DNA from 3 places in the Sphingomonas sp. 320_CC genome. Region 3 is predicted to be linked to each of the others. Evidence: riboswitches for the same ligand, from Rfam matches in the RefSeq annotation. Region 3 holds a riboswitch; each other region holds the start of a gene.
What was found. A riboswitch is a leader RNA that binds a small molecule or an ion and turns the genes downstream of it on or off. The one in region 3 is predicted to bind cobalamin.
Positions count from the first base shown of each region.

Region 1: another riboswitch for cobalamin. It lies ahead of AC59GX_RS17620 (DUF1636 domain-containing protein); the one in region 3 lies ahead of AC59GX_RS17010 (HoxN/HupN/NixA family nickel/cobalt transporter).
Region 2: another riboswitch for cobalamin. It lies ahead of AC59GX_RS12090 (TonB-dependent receptor plug domain-containing protein); the one in region 3 lies ahead of AC59GX_RS17010 (HoxN/HupN/NixA family nickel/cobalt transporter).

Region 1 covers NZ_JCAWAE010000004.1:425,073-429,572, reverse strand. Annotated here, with positions in the region: gene AC59GX_RS17630 (NAD(P)/FAD-dependent oxidoreductase) at 1-474, opposite strand, end outside; gene cobO (cob(I)yrinic acid a,c-diamide adenosyltransferase) at 535-1,134, shown strand; cobalamin riboswitch at 1,326-1,519, shown strand; gene AC59GX_RS17620 (DUF1636 domain-containing protein) at 1,692-2,099, shown strand; gene cobT (nicotinate-nucleotide--dimethylbenzimidazole phosphoribosyltransferase) at 2,096-3,109, shown strand; gene AC59GX_RS17610 (histidine phosphatase family protein) at 3,121-3,678, shown strand; gene cobS (adenosylcobinamide-GDP ribazoletransferase) at 3,675-4,406, shown strand; gene AC59GX_RS17600 (cobyric acid synthase) at 4,386-4,500, opposite strand, start outside.
Region 2 covers NZ_JCAWAE010000003.1:117,041-121,540, reverse strand. Annotated here, with positions in the region: gene AC59GX_RS12095 (ABC transporter substrate-binding protein) at 1-480, opposite strand, end outside; gene AC59GX_RS12090 (TonB-dependent receptor plug domain-containing protein) at 477-2,375, opposite strand; cobalamin riboswitch at 2,493-2,708, opposite strand; gene AC59GX_RS12085 (TonB-dependent receptor) at 3,124-4,500, opposite strand, start outside.
Region 3 covers NZ_JCAWAE010000004.1:292,366-296,865, reverse strand. Annotated here, with positions in the region: gene cobW (cobalamin biosynthesis protein CobW) at 1-899, opposite strand, end outside; cobalamin riboswitch at 1,001-1,211, opposite strand; gene AC59GX_RS17010 (HoxN/HupN/NixA family nickel/cobalt transporter) at 1,445-2,494, opposite strand; cobalamin riboswitch at 2,677-2,891, opposite strand; gene AC59GX_RS17005 (S9 family peptidase) at 2,953-4,500, opposite strand, start outside.

The DNA.
Region 1 (4,500 bases), 130 kb from region 3:
CTCGCCGAACTGGACGTTCGATTCGGGGTTGAGGACGCTTTTGCGCCAGAGACCCCAGGTATCCTTGGTGCGTTCGCGGACGACCTTGCCGCGGTCGAGGATGATCGGGCGGAACCCCATCTGCGCGAGGATCAGGCCGGCGAACAGCCCGCATGGGCCCGCGCCGACCACCACCGGGCGGGGGCCGGTGTAGCTCGCGCCGCCCTTGGTGACGAAGCGGTAGCCGGTATCCGGCGTGCGCTGGACGTGACGATCCTTGCGGAAGCGGGTGAGGACGGTGTCCTCGTTCTTCAGCGTGACATCGACCGAATAGACGAGCTGGATGTCCATCTTGTCGCGGGCATCGTGCGCGCGTCTGGCGATGGTGTAGCGGATCAGGTCGCGCGGGGTAACGCGCAGGCGGTCGCGGATCGCGGCGGGGAGCGCTTCGTCGGCGTGGTTGAGCGGCAGCTTGAGGTCGGTGATGCGGAGCATGTCGGTCGCTCTAGCGCCGCGCGGCGCGATCCGCCATCGGGAGGACGAGAGGACTTGATCATGCGGACCGACGACGAACAGAATGCCAAGAGCGCCAAGCGCAAGGAGGTCCAGGACCGGATCGTCGCGAGCAAGACGATCGAGAAGGGGCTGATCATCGTCCACACCGGCAAGGGCAAGGGCAAGTCGACCGCCGCGTTCGGCATGGCGGTGCGGATGATCGGGCATGGGCGGAAGGTCGGCATGGTGCAGTTCGTCAAGGGCGCGATGGCGACCGGCGAGAAGACGATCTTCGATGCGTTCCCCGCGCTGTGCGAGTTCAAGCCGATGGGGGAGGGCTTCACTTGGGACACGCAGGACCGCGCCCGCGACATCGCGGTGGCGCGTGAGGCGTGGGACGAGGTGAAGCGGATGATCGCCGATCCGTCCTATGCAATGGTGGTGGCGGACGAACTGAACATCGTGTTGCGCTACGAGTATCTGCCGGTCGACGAGGTGCTGGCGGTGCTGGCGGCGAAGCCGGAGATGACGCATGTCGTGGTGACCGGGCGGAACGCGCCTGATGCGTTGATCGAGGTGGCGGACCTCGTGACCGAGATGACGCAGGTGAAGCATCCGTTTCGGTCGGGCGTGAAGGCGCAGGCGGGCGTGGAGTTCTAGGCGGCTTCCTACTCTACGGTCCGTTACGAGGACCGTCCGTCATCCTGACGAAAGTCAGGCCCCAGAGCCACGAAGGCTGCCGCCCGTTACCCTGGATCCTGACTTTCGTCAGGATGACGGGAGGGCGTGGGGACGGCTGGCGGACTTCTGACCGACGTAGCCGTGTCTTGCGCCGGGTCTTCCTCCCGCCTATCGCTTCGCCCGCGACAGGTTCCCCCGATGCTCACGCCGAGGGGGATGAAAATGGGAACGGGAAACACCCGGCTGCCCCTGCAACTGTACGCGGCGAGCCATTGTGCCTCATGCCATTGGGATGTTCCCGAGAAGGCGGCGCGGACGGCGTTGACCCGCGAGCCAGGAGACCTGCCCGTCGCGGTCGTCTTTCGTCCGGCCAGGGTGCGCCGAACGGACGGGTAACACCCCGAGCGACGACATCGCTTCGCGTCGCGCGAAGGCAGGAGGCGTCCGCTTCTCGCCCTTTGCGCGGTGCGGGACCGACTGTCCGAAGGGGTTCCTATGCCAAGTACACATCATTCCAAGATCGTCCGGGAACGGACATGCTGAAGCCGGTCGAGGACGGCGTCGCGGTGGTCGCGTGCAACACGTGCCGCCATTCCGCCGACGCGCGCGACGACGAGCAGGGCCAGCGTGGCGGCGCGCGGCTGGTCAGTGCGCTGAAGGCAGTGCAGGCGAGCGATCCCGCCTATGCCGACGTAGCCGTGCAGGAAATGCCGTGCCTGTTCGCGTGCCAGGATTTCTGCACCATCCATCTGCGCGCACCCGCCAAGGTCGGCTATGTGCTAGGCCGTTTCGAGCCGACCGAAGACGCTGCCCGTGCGATCCTGGATTACGCACGGCTCTACGGCGAGAGTGCGTTCGGACAGGTGCCGTTCAAACAATGGCCGCAGGGCGTGAAGGGCCATTTCATCACCCGCACGCCGCCTGCCGGGTTCGTCGTGGAATGACTTTTTTTCCGACAGCCGGGGCATTTCTATCATCCTTGAGCGCGTTGCCGCAGCCGGACGAAGCCGCTCGATCGGCGGCAGTGGCGCGGCAGGGGCAACTGACCAAGCCGCCGGGCTCGCTCGGGCGGTTGGAAGAGATTGCCGTCTTCATGGCCGGTTGGCAGGGCCATGAACGCCCGCGGCTCGATCGCGGCCGGGTGGTGATCTTCGCGGGTAATCACGGCATCGTCGATCGCGGCGTCAGTGCGTTTCCGGCCTCCGTCACGGCGCAGATGGTGGCCAATTTCGAACATGGCGGCGCGGCAATCAACGCGCTGTCGCGCGCGGCGGGGCTCGATCTCAGAGTCGTCCCGCTCGATCTCGACCGGCCGACCATCGATTTCACCGTCGCCCCGTCGATGTCGGAGGAGGAATGCCTCGCGGCGATCAACGCGGGCGCCGCCGTCGTTGCGGACGCACCCGATCTGATCGTGCTCGGCGAGATGGGGATCGGCAACTCGACCTCCGCCGCCGCGCTGTGCCTCGCCAGCTTCGATGGATCGGCACGCGACTGGGTCGGGCCCGGTACCGGAGTCGACGACGACGGCATGGCCCGCAAGATCGCGACCGTGGAGGCCGGGCTGGCGCTGCACCGGGACGCACTGAGCACGCCGTTCGAGACGCTACGCCGGCTTGGCGGTCGTGAACTTGCGGCGATCGCAGGCGCGGTCATAGCTGCGCGTCTCGCAGGCGTACCCGTCATGCTCGATGGCTTCATATGCTGTGCCGCGGTCTCGCCGATCGCCGCTGCGTGCCCGGATATTCTCGCGCATTGTCTTGCCGGCCACGTGTCGGCCGAGCCGGGTCATGCGCGATTGTTGCGGGCATTGGACCTCGATCCCCTGTTGTCGCTGGGCATGCGGTTAGGCGAGGGGAGCGGCGCGGCGGTGGCGACGTTGCTCGTCCGCGCGGCGCTGGCGACGCATGACGAGATGGCGACGTTTGCCGAGGCAGGGGTCTCCGTCGCGTGACCGGTTCGCACATGCTGTACCTGATGCGGCATGGCGCGCCCGTCCGCAAAGGCCTGTTGCTGGGGCGAACGGACGATCCGGTGACGGAGGCCGGCGTTGCGGCGTGCGTCCGGCGAGCCGCAGGGCTGAAGGTTGCCGCGATCGTGTCGTCAGACCTGAAGCGTACTCGCGATTGCGCGACGGCGATCGGCAGCGTGCGGGGCATCGTCGGCGAGGTCGATCGACGGTGGCGCGAACTCGACTTCGGAGCGTGGGACGGAATGCGTCCAGCCGATATCGATCCGGCGGCCTTCGCTCGGTTCCACGACGATCCGGACGCTGCTCCGCCGCCGGACGGTGAGCGATGGTCGTCGTTGCTGGACCGGGTCGGCAATGCCTTGGCGGTACTTCCGTCGGTGCCGACGTTGGTCGTCACGCACGGTGGCGCTATCCGGGCGGCGCTCGCGGACCTGTGTGGGTTCGATCGTCGCCGGACATGGGCGTTCGACCTGCCTTATGCCGCGCTTGTGTCGTTGCGGATCTGGCCGGAGCCGGATCGGACGGTGCAGATCGTCGGGCTGGCGACGTGAAGCGGCTGGTCGTCGCGTTCGGTTTCCTGACGCGCCTGCCGATGCCGCGCGTCGAGGCCGGGGCTCCCGACTTTGCCGCGGCGATCCGATACTATCCGCTCGTCGGACTGGCGATCGGCGTGCTCGTCGCCTCGGCGGGACGGGCAGGTGCATCGATCGACCCCTGGACCGGGGCGTGCGCCGCGTTGCTGACGTGGATCGCCGTCACGGGCGCATTGCACCTCGACGGGCTGGCCGATCTCGCCGACGGGCTGGGCGCGGCGCATGGCGATCGGACGCGGTTGCTCGCGGTGATGGCCGATCCGCATATCGGCAGCTTCGGCGTCGTCGCGATCGTCGCTCAGATGACCGCCAAGCTCGTGCTGCTGCACGCGGTCGGGCTGACGGCGTGGTGGCTCATCATCTTGGTGCCGTTTGCGTCGAGGATGGGGCCGCTGGCCTGGGCAGTGCTGTTGCCGCCGATGCGGGTAGGCGGATTGGGCGCTGCGGTCGCCGGCGCAGTCCGATCGCGCGACCTTGTCGGCTGGGGGCTCCTGCTGGCGCTGGCTGCCGTCGCGGTTCCCGCGCTGTTGGCGGTTCCGCTCCTGATACTGGCCGTCGCTGCGTGGTTGCGGCGTACATTAGGGGGCGTGACCGGAGACGCGCACGGGGCGGGGATCGAGCTTGTCGAGACGGGCGTCCTGCTCGCTTTCGCCATCGTCGGTGCGTCAGCCGGCGCGCTGGGCTAGGGCGAGCATCGCATCGAGATCGAGGTGACGTTCGAGCGTCGCGGCGATCGCGTCGAGCGCCGCATCGATCGAGGCAGCATGGTCCGGTCCGACC
Region 2 (4,500 bases), on a different contig from region 3:
CGGCGACCGTCCATCCTTGTGGCTCCAGCGGGCCACCGCGCGGTCGATCTCGGCATTGATCCGCGCGCCGCCCATCGGCGCTCCGGCAGCATCGGCGATCTGCGTGACCTGCGCCTGGCTCTCCGCGATCGAGTCGGGAATGCCGACGAGCAGCGTCTTCAGACCGGCCCGCGCGTACGCCGCCTGAGTCGCGGGCGGCGTGTAGGTGCTGGCGATGACGAGATCGGGGTGGAGCGCGATCACCTCCTCGGCGGTCCCCGCGATGCCGCGAAACCGGCGCGCGACGGCGAGCGGGATCGATGTCGCGGACGGATCTTGCGAATAGTGGCTGATCCCGGCGATCCGCGCGGGCGGCAGGATCCGGACCAGCACCGAATCCACGCACGGATTGGTCGAGACGATCCCCCCGCCACCGCCCGCTCCGGGGGATTGCGCGCAGCCCCCGAGCAGGAGCGCGAGGAGGATCGCCCCGCGCCTCACTTCAGCCGCAACCGTACGCCGCCATACGCCGCGCGACCGTAATTGCCGTAGCCCGCGACCGTCTCGTACCGCGAGTCGGTGAGGTTATCGACGCGGCCGTACAGTGCAATCTGGTCGGTGATCGGCATTTCCACGCGGACGCCCGCCAGCGCATAGCCGTCGAGTCGCACGGTGTTGGCGGCGTCGTCGAAGCTGTCGCCGACCATCGTCACGGTGCCGCCGACCGACAGCCCGAACGCGAACCGGTAATCGGCGTCGACGCTCGCGGTCTGCTTGGGACGGCGCGCGAGATCGTTGCCGAAATCGCTGCCGATCGAGCGGTTCTCGGTGTCGATATAGCTGTAGTTCGCGGTCAGCGTCAGCGCGTCGACCGGGCGCAGCGCCAAGGTGAACTCGACGCCGTCCGCCTCGGCGCGGGCGATATTGTCGTAGACGCCGAACGGGCGGTCGACGCAGATCGAACCGGCGGTCGTCTGCTCCGCCGGACTGCAGTCGCGGAAGTCGATCTGGTTGCGCGTACGCCGGTTGAAATAGGTCACCGCGACGCGCGCGCGGTTGTCGAGGAACGCCTGTTCGACACCGACGTCGAAGTTGCGCGCGGTCTCCGGATCGAGGCCGCGATTCCCGTAGTCGGAGAAGAGCTGGTACAAGGTCGGCGCCTTGAAGCCTTCGCCATAGCTCGCGCGGACGGTGGTTCCGGTCCGCAACGCCAGCGCGGCGTTCGCGCCGAACGTCGTGTGGCTGCCGAAATCGTCGTGGTCGTCGTTACGGACGCCGCCGGTGATCGTGAGGACGTCGAGCGGCTTGACGATCAGCTGGCCGTAGACGCTGGTGATGCCGGTATCCGCGAAGGTGAAGCCGTCGTTGAAGCGGCTGTTCTCGCGCTCGACGCCTGCGACGACGCGCACTTGGTCGAGGGGGCGGAAGTCGCCCTGATACTCGTAGCGTTCGCTGCGGCCGCGACCGATGAACGACGGATCGCTGCCGAAGCTCGGGTCGTAATTGTCGCGGTTGATGTCGGCGATCGTGAAGGCCACGCGGTTGTTGAACCGACCGTCGGCGAAGTTCGCATGGAGCCCCGCGTAACCATAGGCTTCGCGCGTCTTCGAATATTCGGCGGTGTCGGCGAGCACGTAATCAGGGGCCGGGAAGCCGTCGATCGCGACGCGACTGTCGGCGAAATAGCCGCGCAGGTCGAGGCCGATGCCCGGCGCGAACTCGACGCCGACCCGCCCGGTTGCGCCATATTGGCGATAGCCGTCGCGCTCGGTGCCGCTGGCCGCCGACGAGATGCCGTCGGTGCGCAGATATCCGCCGGTCAGCGATCCGGACACCTGACCCGACTTGCCCGACACGCCCGCGCTCGCGAACACGCTGTCGGCATAGCCATATTCGGCGTTGGCGCGCGCCTGGACGCCTTCGGTCGGTGCGGCGGTGATGATGTTGACGACGCCGCCGATCGCCTGGCTGCCCCATGGCACCGAGTTAGGACCGCGCAATATTTCGATCCGCTCGACCGAACTCGACAGGAGGTTGCCGAAGTTGAAGCCGCCGCCGGTCGACGAGGGATCGTTGACGCGCACGCCGTCGATCACGACGAGCGTCTGATCCGCCTCGGCACCGCGGATGCGGACGCTGGTCAGCGCGCCGACCGTGCCGTTACGCGTGACGGTGACGCCAGGCGTGGTCGCGAGCAGGTCGGAGACGATGGTGGTCTGGCGGCGCTCGATCTCGGCGCGGTCGATCACGGTCACGGCCTGGCCGATCTCGCTCAGCGGTTGCGCAGCGCGGGTCGCGGTGACGACGATTTCGGGGGCGTCTGGGTTGGATATGGTCTGAGAATAGGCGGGCGATGCGATCGCCGCGGCACTCAGGAGAAGGAAGAATTTCGTCATTCGGCTGCGTCCTAACCAGAACCGCCAGCGACCATTCGCCGGGCGGCCAGACGTCTCTCGCTCGAGGAAACCCGGCTGGACCGGAGCACTCGTCCGCGCCGGACACCCGCCCGCGCAGTGGATCGACCGTGACAGGCAGGTCTCCTGGCTTCCGGGTCGCCGCGCCCACCCCACCTTCCCAGGCCGAGACCCAGTGGCATATCGGGGTGGCCGCTATCCGGTCACAGTTGCGGGTACAGCGCCGGTCTTGCGGATTTGGATCGTGACGACCCGGCCCGCGCACCGACTTCCCTTTTGATCCCGTTGCGGGGAACCCTTCACGTACGCGGCATTAGTCGTGCGCCAGGCACGGGTCAACGCGGGGCCTGCTGATCCTCCCCCGCCAGGGGGAGGTGGCTGGCGCTTGCCAGACGGAGGGGGCGGACACGGAAACGGGGGTGATCGCATGCCTCCCCCTCCGTCACCTTCGGTGCCACCTCCCCCTTGCGGGGGAGGATCGTAAGCTCCCTCACCGTCCACCGCACCACCCCGGCGGAGGCCGGGGCCCAGTTGGGGAATGTCACTAACTAAGCGCGGTCCGTCGTTACTGCGACCTTGCCAACTGGGCCCCGGCCTCCGCCGGGGTGGTGGCGTGTTAGTCGGGACGTCGCTTTCCCTCCCTTGTTCTCCCGCGAAGGCGGGAGTCCAGTCTGGGTCCCCGCCTTCGCGGGGAAACATGATGCCTTCGTTTTCCTTAGCAGAAAGAATATCACCGCCCGCCGTAGCGCAGCCCGACCCAGATCGTCCGCGGGGTGGCGCGCTCGACGATGTTCGCGCCGCTGACCCCTGCCTCGACCCGCTCGTTGAGGAAATTCTCGGCCCGAAACTCGGCAACCAGCGACCGCAGGATCGGCAACGCTGCATACGCATCGAGCGTCGTCGCAGCCCCAAGCACGCGCGTATTCTGGTCGTCGTCGAACTGCTGGCCGATATGCCGCACCGTCAGTGACAGCGTCGCCGCGTCGCGTCGCCAGTCGACCGTCCCAGAAACCTGGTCGCGAGGGGTCTGCGCCGGTCGCACGCCGTCCAGCGCAGCCGTGATCCCCGATCCCTCGACCTTTGAGTTCGTGTGCGACCACGACGCCTGAACACCAAACGGACCCGGCCGATACGCCGCATTCAACTCGAACCCATGCGCGCGGATCGCGTCGAGGTTCTGGCGAACGCGGTAGGTCGTCACCCCCGGCAACACCTGCGTCGGCGTGGTCGTCGTGACGTTCGCCACCGCATCCTTCAGCCGGTTGTAGAAATACGTCGCGGCGATGCTCACGCCCGGCGCAGGCGTCAGCGTCACCCCGCCCTCGACCCCGGTCAGCCGCTCCGGCGACAACAGCGCATTCGCCGCGGTCGCATCGTTGCCGACGCGAAACGGCCGATACAGCTCGTTGAGCGTCGGCAGCCGCCACCCGCGATACCCGGCCGCGCGCAGCGTGATCGCCTCCACCGGCTGATACGCTACGCCCGCCCGGCCGGTCGTCTCGCTGCCATCGCGGTCCGCATATCGAAGATTGGTCAACGCCGCGCCGCCGGCCAGCGGCCGTTCGGACAGATAGCCGCCGTCGATCGACCACCAGTCAACCCGGCCGCCAAGACTGAACGTGAAGTCGCCAGCAACCAAGCTCCCATCGGCAAACACGCCGGTTGTCGTCGTGCTCCCGCCGGCCTCGCGCCGCCGCGTCGGCACGGTGTTGACGAACGTATACAGCTCCTGCGTCTTGCCGCTGACATCGCGAACATCCGCGCCCAGACGCAGCGTGATGCTCTCGCCCAGCGGCGGAGCGATCTCGATCCGTCCGCCAAGCCCGGTGGCGGGCGTATTATACTGGTTCAGCGACTGGATCGCGGTCGTCCGCGCGGCGTTGATGCTGTTGAAGCTGCTCGCGAACGCGCGCGTTTGCAGATACGCCAGCGCCGAATACCCCCAGCGCCCGCGCCCGATGAGCCGGACGCTCGCGTCCGCGCCTTCGCTCTTGTTGTCGGTAAAGTCGCTCCCCCGGTCGCGCCGATCGGTGAACGCGCTCGCATTCATCTGCAATTCGGTCTTCGAGCCGATCCCGACGACGGTCCGCAGCGCGCCCGACGCCTG
Region 3 (4,500 bases):
ACGAGCAGGCGCATCGGCTTGCCGGTGACGGCGGCGTACCCCTTTACGCGGAGGATGTCGGCGCTGCGGGCGAGCGCCTCGATCTTCGCGGTCAGGTCGGCGGGGTCGGCGATCTCGCCAAGCTCGACGACGACGCTGTCGAAATCGTCATGCTCGTGATCGTCCTCGCCGTCGTGATGCGACGGGCGGCTGGCGATATCGTCCTCGGCGGCGGCGTTAAGGCCCAGGATCACGCGCGGATCGATGATACCGTCGGTCAGGTCGATCACCGGGAGCGGCCGTGCGGATTCGGCGGCGATCACCGCGCGTGCCTTGGCGACGCCTTTGGGGCCGGCGAGATCGACCTTGGTCAGCAGCACGATATCGGCGCAGGCGAGCTGGTCCTCGAATACCTCAGACAAGGGCGTCTCGTGATCGACGCTGGGGTCGGCGGCGCGTTGGGCGTCGAGCGCAGCGACATCTGGCGCGAAGCGACCGGCGGCGACTGCTTCGGCATCGGCGAGCGCGATGACGCCGTCGACGGTGATGCGCGAGCGGATCGCTGGCCAGTCGAACGCCTTGAGCAGCGGCTTGGGCAGCGCGAGGCCGGAGGTCTCGATCAGGATGTGATCGGGGCGCGGGTCGAGCGCGAGGAGCGCCTCCACGGTCGGGATGAAATCATCCGCCACCGTGCAGCAGATGCAGCCGTTCGCCAGCTCGATCACGTTCTCCGCCGGGCAATCGGGGATCGCACAGCCCTTGAGGATGTCGCCGTCGATACCGAGCGTGCCGAATTCGTTGACGACGACGGCGAGACGGCGGCCGTTCGCGTTGCGGATCAGGTGGCTGATGAGCGTGGTCTTGCCGGCTCCGAGAAAGCCGGTGACGATGGTGACGGGGACCTTTGAAAGATCGGGCATTGGTATTCTCCTGCGAGCACACGCACGCACGACCATAGGGCCGCACGCGTTCGTCGCTCAGACGGAGTACCGTGCCGCGACCATCCCCTGGATCGTAGCAAGAGCGACCATATGCGCTGGCAGGTCTCCTGGCTCGCGGGTCGAGGCTCGACGTACGCCTTCCCAGGTTTCCCCAGTGGCTGCCCTTCTCGTGAAGGGCGTGTGCGTCTCGCTCACCGCTTACAGTTGCAGGGACAGCCGCGGCATTGGGAGGAACTCCCGCACCGCATTCCCATTCAAGCCCCGAAGGGCACCGGCGCGATCTGTGAGGTTCGGTGAAACCGAGCCTCGGGGGTGGGTTAGAGCAGTTTGGCGGGACTGCCAATTCGCATATCGGTAGTTTTCGATGCTCCCCCGCGAGGGGGAGGTGGCTGGCACTTGCCAGACGGAGGGGGAGGACACGGAACAAACGTGATCGTCGTCCTCCCCCTCCGTCGCTTCGCGCCACCTCCCCCTGGCGGGGGAGGATCGAGAGCGCGTCGAGCTTGGGGAACAGAGGAGCTAGCTTATCCGTGCACGACTTCGATCTCGTCGAAGCGTTTCCAGCGGTAGATTGCGAAGCTCAGCACCCAGCAGAGCACGAACAGGCCGATGATCGCAAAGCCGAGGCCATTGAAGTTCTCGCCGAGTGCCGTTGCAACGTCCCATATGCCGCCGGTGAAGCCGAGCTTCGATCCGAGCAGCGCGAGCGTCTCGATCCCGCCGATTGCGATCGCGACGATCGCGGAGATCAAGGTGATGGTTATGTTGTAGTAGAGCTTACGGATCGGCTTCACGAACGCCCATTCATAGGCACCAAGCATAACGACGCCGTCCGCGGTGTCGACCAGCGCCATGCCGGTCGCGAACAGCACGGGGAGGACTAGGACGACACCGATCGAGAGACCGTCGGCGGCCTGGCTCGCTGAGAGGCCAAGGATCGCGACCTCCGTCGCCGTGTCGAAACCGAGTCCGAACAGGAAGCCGAGCGGCGCCATGTGCCAGCTCCGCGTGACCAGCCGGAACATCGGGCGGAACAGACGTGCGAGCAGGCCGCGGTTGCCGAGGAGGAGGTCGAGGTCCTCCTCGACATAGGTGCCGCCGCCGCGGACATGGCCGAAGGTGCGCCAGACCGAGCGGAGGATGATCAGGTTCATCGCGGCGATCGTGAACAGGAACACAGCGGAGATGACGGTCGCGACCACCCCGCCTACCTGCTTGAATGCCTCGAACTGCGACAGCGCATTGGCGGTCAGTGCGATCGCGACCGCCGCGATGAGCACGATCCCCGAATGGCCGATCGCGAACCAGAAGCCGACCGCGATCGGGCGCTGGCCGTCCTGCATCAGCTTGCGCGTCACATTGTCGATCGCCGCAATGTGGTCTGCGTCGACCGCGTGGCGCAGGCCGAGGCCCCAGGCGAGCAGCGCCGTGCCCAGCATCAGCGGTTGCGCGTGGAACAGCGAGAACGCCCAGCACCACGCGGCGATGTTGGCCGCGACCAGGCCTGCGAACATCCAACCGATGCGCTTTCGGGTCGAAACCCGCGTCGGTCGTTCCATCGTCAAAGTCGTCATGCACAAACCCCGCAGCGTCCGACGAGGACCGGGGCCTGCCGAAAACGGCCGGGCCATGCGACGACCGGACGCCATGAGCGGCCGACGCACGACACCGATGCGGCCCCCGCCACATGGTCGTCGCTCAGCCAGTGTCACGCAGGCGGCGTTCACCGTGCCTCGGCCACCCCCTGGACCGGGACAAGAGCGACCAGACGCCGGCAGGTCTCCTGGCTCGCGGGTCGCTGCTCGATGCACGCCTTCCCAGGTTTTCACCCAGTGGCTGCCCTCGCGAAAAGGGCTCGTGCGTCTCGCTCGCCGCTTACAGTTGCAGGGACAGCCGCGGCATGGGACGGCGAACCGTCCGCACCGCATTCCCAATCAAGCCCTTCCGGGCACCGACGCGATCACGGGAAACGGCTGGAAGCCGCGTCCCGCGTGTTCGGTACCCTGCTTCGGGTCGCGTGCCAACGGTCGCGCTACTTCGCGACACCAAGCTGTTGCAGCATGAACGCCTGCCATTCCGAATTTTGCCGATAGCGTTCGAACCGCCCGGACTTGCCGCCATGCCCTGCCTCCATGTTGACGCGGAACAGCAGCGGGTTCTTGTCGGTCTTCAGTTCGCGGAGCTTAGCGACCCATTTGGTCGGCTCGTAATATTGCACCTGGCTGTCCCACAGTCCGGTGCCGACATAGAGCGCCGGATACGCCTTCGCCTTGACGTTGTCGTACGGCGAATAGCTCAGCATATAGTCGTACGACGCCTTCTGCGCGGGGTTGCCCCATTCGTCATACTCGAACGTCGTCAGCGGGATCGACGCGTCGAGCATCGTCGTCACCACGTCGACGAACGGCACCTGCGCGATGATCAGCTTATAGTCGGCTGGCGCCATGTTCGCGACACCGCCCATCAGCAGCCCGCCCGCGCTGCCGCCCATCGCCGCGACGCGGTCCTTGGCGGCGTATTTCTGTGCGACGAGATAGCGGGTGACGTCGATGAAGTCGGTGAAGCTGTTCTTCTTGTTGAGCAGATGCCCGTCGTCATACCAGCCGCGCCCCATCTCCTGCCCGCCGCGGATATGCGCGATCGCGTAGATCACGCCGCGATCGAGCAGGCCGATGCGACCGGGGTCGACTGCCGGGTCGCTGGATATCCCATAGCTGCCATAGGCGTATTGGAAGAGCGGCGCGGTGCCGTCTCGCTTGGTTCCCTTGGCGTATACCAGCGACACGGGGATCCGCGTGCCGTCACGCGCCGGCGCCCAGACGCGTTCGGTGACGTATTTCGCAGGGTCGTAGCCTGGCACCGGTGCGACCTTCAGCACGCGACGCTCGCCGGTTTTCGCGTTGACCTCGTAGGTCGTGGTCGGCGTCACGAGCGAACCATAGGTGTAGCGGACCCACGGCGTCGCGGTCTCCTCGTTGACGTCGAACGACATGCGATAGGCGGGCTCGTCGGCGGTCACGGGCGTCGACTTGCCCGCGTCGTTCAGCACGCGGATCATGCGATTGCCGCCTTCGCGCTGGTCGATCGCGACGAAGCCGTCGAACGGTTTGAAGCCTTCGATGAAGACGGTGTCGCTGGCTGGCGTCAGGTCGCGCCACGCCGCCGTGCCTTTGGCCAGATCGGCGTCGGCGACGGTCACCAGCTTGTAGTTCTTCGCTGCCTTGTTGGTGCGGATGATCCAGCGGTTGCCAATGTGATCCGCGCTGTAGCGGAACTCGCGCGCACGCGGTGCGACGATCGTGAAGCTGGTCGGGGCGGCGGCGGGGGCGCAGCGCTGCTCGTCGCTGACCGTGCTGCTCACGCCGATGCAGACGAACTTGTCGTCGGCGGTGCGCGCGACGCCCATCGAATAGGTGTCGTCCTTCTCCTCGTACAGCAACCGGTCGCTGGCGACGGGCGTGCCGAGGACATGCGCCTTCACGCGGTAGCCGCGTAGCGTGACCGGGTCTTTCTCGACGTACAGCACGGTCTTGTTGTCGTCCGCCCAGACCACGTTCGGCTCGATGTTCGAGAGCGTGTC